DNA from 2 places in the Streptomyces canus genome. Region 1 is predicted to be linked to the other one. Evidence: riboswitches for the same ligand, from Rfam matches in the RefSeq annotation. Region 1 holds a riboswitch; the other holds the start of a gene.
What was found. Region 1 has a riboswitch for glycine ahead of gcvT (glycine cleavage system aminomethyltransferase GcvT). Riboswitches for the same ligand answer to the same signal wherever they lie in the genome.
Positions count from the first base shown of each region.

Region 2: linked by a shared signal. The riboswitch ahead of gcvP (aminomethyl-transferring glycine dehydrogenase) and the one ahead of gcvT (glycine cleavage system aminomethyltransferase GcvT) in region 1 are both predicted to bind glycine.

Region 1 is NZ_CP107989.1:3,390,832-3,394,228, forward strand. Features, by position in the region: gene OG841_RS14970 (enhanced serine sensitivity protein SseB) at 1-198, opposite strand, end outside; gene OG841_RS14975 (AAA family ATPase) at 290-967, opposite strand; glycine riboswitch at 1,137-1,233, shown strand; glycine riboswitch at 1,234-1,345, shown strand; gene gcvT (glycine cleavage system aminomethyltransferase GcvT) at 1,392-2,510, shown strand; gene gcvH (glycine cleavage system protein GcvH) at 2,609-2,986, shown strand; gene glyA (serine hydroxymethyltransferase) at 3,001-3,397, shown strand, end outside.
Region 2 is NZ_CP107989.1:8,494,281-8,497,677, reverse strand. Features, by position in the region: gene gcvP (aminomethyl-transferring glycine dehydrogenase) at 1-2,264, opposite strand, end outside; glycine riboswitch at 2,441-2,536, opposite strand; gene OG841_RS38785 (PRC-barrel domain-containing protein) at 2,660-3,037, shown strand; gene OG841_RS38780 (DNA polymerase IV) at 2,953-3,397, opposite strand, start outside.

The DNA.
Region 1 (3,397 bases):
CGGACCGCCGCCGTTCGGCAGGGGGATCCAGACGAAGCTGCGGCCGAGCACCTCGATGATCCGGCCGCCCGCCGAGGGCATGCCGAGGGAGGCCGAGAGCACCTCCTCCAGTTCGTTGCCGGGCCATCCGCCGTGCGGATGAGGGTGCGGGTGTGCCGGTGCTGGAAAGTCCGCGGGAAGATCCGCCGGGAAGTCCATCTGTCTGACCGCCTGCTGTGAACCTACTGATGTGGCTGAAAGGCTAGCGGGTGCGGTGGAAAGGTGGCTCGGCCCGGCACATCCGTCCGCGTCAGCCCGTGAAGCCGATCCGCCGCAGCACGTCCGCGGCGTCCCGGTCGATCAGCACCGCCGAACCGCAGCCCTGGGGCAGGTCACCGCGCTCCACGGAGCGGATCAGCCGGGCGGCCGCGCCCCGGTGCCGCAGGAAGGCGTACCGCGAGACGCCCCGGCCGCGCTCGCGCTGGCCCTCCAGCGCGGTGTCCGCCGCGACGTCGAGCAGCAGCAGATGCAGGGTGCCGCCCCGGCGCCGGGCCTCGCGGGCCAGCCAGCCGCGCACCCAGGCCTGGGTCCCGCAGTCGTGGACCACGACCCCCTCGCCGGAGCGCAGGGCGCCGCGCAGTCCTACGTAGTGCGCGAGCCGGACCAGGGGGCGGTAGACGGCGTACGGCAGTAAGGGGGACAGCCGGCCGTCCCAGCGGTCGCGGGTGTCCTGGGAGTCGATCCGGATCCCGCCCACCGCCCGCTTCATCAGCGTGGACTTGCCGCTGCCCGGCAGGCCGGTGATGACGACGAGGTCCTTGGGGCCGAAGAGCAGCGCGTGCGGGCTGCGGCCGGAGCGGTCGCGCAGGTCGCGGACGACCGGGGCGGCGCGGCATGCGCCGCGGAGCTCGACGACCGGGGCCGCGGGCTGCTCCGGCAGCGCGATGCCCGAGGTCGTCGCGTACGCCGTGGTCCTGTCCACCGTCATCGTCCTCCTCCGGGGTCGGGGTTCCCCTCCCCACCGAGCGTAAAGAGAAGGTAATGGACGATCTCTCGCTTTTCTGTAGTCGTACCGCCACAAGCTGGTTACAGACGCTGCCCTGCCGGACGCGTACGCGGCGTGCAATGATGTGCGCGCCAACTGCATACCGGCCGCTTGAATCCGCGCGGGAGAGTCCTGGGTACGTGTACCCGGGCGCCGAAGGAGCAAGTCCCTCCCTTGAATCTCTCAGGCCCCGTTACCGCGCGGGCGAGGCACATCTGAAAAGCGGGTCGCCTACTCGAAGGCGGCTCCACCCACGGTGCAAGCCCGGATCATTTCGTGATCAGGGCGAACCTCTCAGGTTCCGATGACAGATGGGGAGGAAAGCCCTCGCCCGTCATGCCTTGGATCCTTGGGAGACGACCGTCCGATGAGCAGTACCGAATCCCGTCGTACCGCGCTCGATGCCCTGCACCGCTCGCTGGGCGCGACCATGACCGACTTCGCCGGCTGGGACATGCCCCTGCGCTACGGCTCCGAGCGCGACGAGCACAACGCCGTGCGGACGCAGGCCGGGCTCTTCGACCTCTCCCACATGGGCGAGATCACCGTGACCGGGCCGCAGGCGGCCGAGCTGCTGAACTTCGCCCTCGTCGGCAACATCGCGTCCGTGGGTGTCGGCCGCGCCCGCTACACCATGATCTGCCGGGCCGACGGCGGCATCCTGGACGACCTGATCGTCTACCGGCTCGGGGAGACCGAGTACATGGTGGTCGCCAACGCCTCCAACGCCCAGGTCGTGCTGGACGCGCTGACCGAGCGCGCGGCCGGCTTCGACGCCGAGGTGCGTGACGACCGGGACGCCTACGCGCTGATCGCCGTACAGGGGCCTCAGGCGCCGGGGATCCTCGCCTCCCTGACCGACTCCGACCTCGACGGCCTGAAGTACTACGCCGGTCTGCCGGGCACGGTCGCCGGGGTGCCCGCGCTGATCGCCCGCACCGGATACACCGGCGAGGACGGCTTCGAGCTGTTCGTGGCGCCCTCCGACGCGGAAGCACTGTGGCAGGCCCTGACCAAGGCGGGCGAGCCGGCCGGCCTGGTCCCCTGTGGCCTGTCCTGCCGGGACACACTGCGCCTCGAGGCGGGCATGCCGCTGTACGGGCACGAGCTCTCGCGGGAGCTGACGCCCTTCGACGCCGGGCTCGGCCGGGTCGTGAAGTTCGAGAAGGAGGGGGACTTCGTCGGGCGGGAGGCACTGGCCGAGGCGGCCACCCGTGCCGCGGAGAACCCGCCGCGCGTCCTCGTCGGACTCGTCGCCGAGGGCCGTCGGGTCCCGCGTGCCGGGTACGCGGTCGTCGCGGGCGGCGAGGTGATCGGCGAGGTCACCTCCGGGGCTCCTTCCCCCACCCTGGGCAGGCCGATCGCGATGGCGTACGTCGACCCCGCCCACGCCACGCCGGGCACGGCGGGTGTCGGTGTGGACATCCGGGGCAGTCACGAGCCGTACGAGGTCGTGGCGCTGCCGTTCTACAAGCGTCAGAAGTAGCCGTCGTAGGTGATGCTGAGCACAGAGTCGCTGCTCACGCACGCCTTCCGCAGTCCCCCACCCATCAGCACTCCCCCGCGTACAGGAGAATTCAGACCATGAGCAACCCGCAGCAGCTGCGCTACAGCAAGGAGCACGAGTGGCTGTCGGGCGCCGAGGACGGCGTCTCGACGGTCGGCATCACCGAGCACGCGGCCAACGCGCTCGGCGACGTCGTCTTCGTCCAGCTCCCGGAGGTCGGTGACACGGTGACCGCGGGCGAGACCTGCGGCGAGCTGGAGTCGACCAAGTCGGTCAGCGACCTGTACTCCCCCGTCTCCGGTGAGGTCACCGAGGTCAACGAGGACGTCGTGAGCGACCCGGCGCTGGTGAACTCCGCCCCCTTCGAGGGCGGCTGGCTGTTCAAGGTGCGCGTCGCGGAGGAGCCGGCCGACCTGCTCTCCGCCGACGAGTACACCGCCTTTTCCGCCGGCTGAGGAGTCCGCACCTGATGTCCGCACTGAACACGCCCCTGCACGAGCTCGACCCGGAGATCGCCGCCGCGGTCGACGCCGAGCTGGACCGTCAGCAGTCCACCCTCGAGATGATCGCGTCGGAGAACTTCGCTCCGCTCGCGGTCATGGAGGCGCAGGGCTCGGTCCTCACCAACAAGTACGCCGAGGGCTATCCCGGCCGTCGCTACTACGGCGGCTGTGAGCACGTCGACGTGGCCGAGCAGATCGCGATCGACCGTGTGAAGGAGCTGTTCGGCGCCGAGTACGCCAACGTGCAGCCCCACTCCGGCGCCTCCGCGAACCAGGCCGCCCTGTTCGCGCTGGCGCAGCCCGGCGACACGATCCTGGGTCTGGACCTGGCGCACGGCGGTCACCTCACCCACGGGATGCGGC
Region 2 (3,397 bases), 5.1 Mb from region 1:
GCCGAGATCGGCCCGACGCCCGTCTCCGGGCCGGCCGCGGGCTGCATCGGGTGGTTCGGCAGATACGGCGCCAGGTGCGCCCGTACGCCGACAGGACCCACACCCGGGCCACCGCCGCCGTGCGGAATGCAGAACGTCTTGTGCAGATTCAGGTGGGAGACGTCGCCACCGAAGTGGCCCGGCTTGGCCAGCCCCACCAGCGCGTTGAGGTTGGCCCCGTCGACGTACACCTGCCCGCCGGCCTCGTGCACCTGCGCGCAGATGTCGGCGACGTGCTCCTCGAACACACCGTGCGTCGAGGGGTACGTGATCATGAGTACGGACAGCTCGTCCCGGTACTGCTCGATCTTCGCCCGCAGGTCGTCGACGTCGATCTCGCCGTCCCCGGCGGTCTTCACGACGACGACCTTCATCCCGGCCATGACGGCGCTGGCGGCGTTGGTCCCGTGCGCCGAGGACGGGATGAGACACACGGTCCGCTGCTCGTCACCGTTCGCCCGGTGATACCCGCGTACGGCCAGCAGCCCGGCCAGCTCGCCCTGCGACCCGGCGTTCGGCTGCAGCGACACGTTGTCGTACCCGGTGACCTCGGCGAGCCGCTCCTCCAGCTCCCGGATCAGCGTCAGATAACCCTGCGCCTGCTCGGCGGGCGCGAAGGGGTGCAACTGGCCGAACTCGGGCCAGGTGACCGGCTCCATCTCCGTGGTCGCGTTGAGCTTCATGGTGCAGGAGCCCAGCGGGATCATGCCGCGGTCGAGCGCGTAGTCGCGGTCGGCGAGCCGACGCAGGTAGCGCAGCATCGCGGTCTCGGAGCGGTACTGGTGGAAGACGGGGTGGGTGAGGAAGTCGTCGTCGCGCAGCAGCGCGTCCGGCAGGGCCTCCCCGGTGGCCGCGTCCAGCGCCTCGATGTCCGCCTCCACGCCGAACGCGTTCCACACGGCACCCACCTGGGCCCGCGCGGTGGTCTCGTCGCACGCGACGGACACATGGTCGGCGTCGACGAGGTGCAGGTTGACGCCGTTCCGCCGCGCGGCGGAGACGACCTCGGCGGCCCTCGCGGGCACGCGTGCGGTGAGCGTGTCGAAGTACGAGCCGTGCACGACCTCGACCCCACCGGCCGTCAGGCCCGCGGCAAGGAGGGTCGCGTACCGGTGAGTCCGCCGCGCGATGCCCTTGAGCCCCTCAGGCCCGTGGTAGACGGCGTACATCCCGGCCATGACCGCGAGCAGCACCTGAGCGGTGCAGATGTTGCTGGTCGCCTTCTCCCGACGGATGTGCTGCTCACGTGTCTGCAGCGCGAGCCGGTAGGCCTTGTTCCCGTCGGCGTCCACGGACACACCGACGAGCCGCCCGGGCAGGCTCCTCGCGAACTTCTCGTGCACGGCCATGTAGCCGGCGTGCGGCCCGCCGAACCCCATCGGCACACCGAACCGTTGCGTGGTACCGATCGCGATGTCCGCCCCTAGCTCACCGGGCGACTTCAGCAGGGTCAGCGCGAGCAGATCGGCGGCCACGGTCACGAGCGCGCCGAGCTCATGAACCTGGTCGATGAGCGGCTTGATGTCGCGTACGGCCCCGGAGGCGCCGGGGTACTGGACGAGCACACCGTTGATCTCACGTCCGGCGACCTCGGCCGGGATCCCGTCGCCGAGGTCGGCGACCACGACCTCGACACCGGTCGGCTCCGCCCGGGTCTCGATCACGGCGATGGTCTGCGGCAGGGTGTCGGCGTCGATGAGGAAGAGCCCCTTCTTGTTCTTCCCCATGCGGCGGGACAGAGCCATGGCCTCGGCCGCCGCGGTCGCCTCGTCGAGCAGCGAGGCGCCGGAGGTGGGCAGCCCGGTGAGGTCGGCGACCATGGTCTGGAAGTTGAGCAGAGCCTCGAGGCGTCCCTGCGAGATCTCCGGCTGGTACGGCGTGTAGGCGGTGTACCAGGCCGGGTTCTCCATGACATTGCGCAGGATGACGGGCGGCGTGAAGGTGCCGTAGTAGCCGAGCCCGATCATGGAATCGAGCACCTGGTTCCGGTCGGCCAGCGACCGCAGCTCGGCCAGTACCTCGGCCTCGGTGCGCCCGTCCGGCAGCTCCAGGGCATCGGCGTTCTTGATCACATCCGGCACCGCGGCGGCGGTGAGCTCGTCCAGCGAGCCGTAGCCGACCTGCGCGAGCATCTTGGCCCGCGCCTCATGATCAGGGCCGATGTGACGCTGCTCGAAGGGAATGCCCTGTTCGAGCTCGGAGAGCGGAATGCGATGGGCGGTCATTGCGGAGGCCTCCTGGTCTGGCGCGACCTGTGAGGGGTACCCCGGCGCGGGTACCCCGACGGCCTCCCCCTCTGTCATCTCAACCTGAGAGCTTCACCGGGCCGCCCGAGGGCCGCCGGCTTGCACCGTCGGTGAGAGCGGAAGCTGTCGACACCCGCCCTGCTTTCCAGAGTGACCTCGTCCGCGCGGTACGTGAGCCTGAGAGATTCCGGGGAGGATTTGCTCCTTCGGCGCCTCCGATGGTGTCTGGAGGACTCTCCCGCGCGGGGTCAGCAGCCGCTCGCAAGCCTACCAGCGAGGCCACCGCACGAGTCTTCGAGTGGCCGCACACCCCGATGTGCTCTTTCGTAGTGCTTACGACCGCTTCGGATGAGTTGCGACCAAGTGGAGGGCCCGTGCTGACCGACATCGATCCGCGCAATCTGATCGGCCGCAAGGCGTTCGACCGCAACGGCACCAAGATCGGCACCGTCGACGAGGTCTACCTCGACGACGCGACCGGCGTGCCGGAGTGGGCCGCCATACGCACCGGTCTCTTCTCCCGGGACGCCTTCGTCCCCCTGGGGCCGAGCGAACTGGTCGACGGCAGCCTGCACATTCCCTTCGACCGCGCCCTCATCAAAGACGCCCCCGACTTCGGCGTTGGCCGCCACCTCTCCCCCGACCAGGAGCTCCAGCTCTACCACCACTACCGTCTCGACGTGGCCTCACCGCCCTCGTTCCCGGACCGGGACTTCGGCAAGCTGGCGGGTACGGAGGACGCGGAGACCTGAACGCCCGGCACCTCCTCTGTCAGGGGCAACGGCTCAGCGGGCTCCAGCGCAGGATCCTCGACGAGAAACGTCCGTACCCGCCCCGGCTCCGAATCCGGCGTCTCGAACCGCACGGTCACCCGCCCCAGCCCGCTCCCCTGCACCCACCCGTGCCCGTACTCGGCATGCCGCACATCGTGCCCGGCTACCCACCGTCGCTCAGCAGCAGCCGTCACCTCGGGAACCGCCACATCATCGACCTCCTCCTCGGCCGCCGCCTCCACCCGCTCCCCCGCGGCCTGAGCGAACAGATCCTCCTGGGTGAAGTCGGCGAGTCCACTCACCCCCACCCCCAGCAACCGCACACCCCCCGTCGAGTCC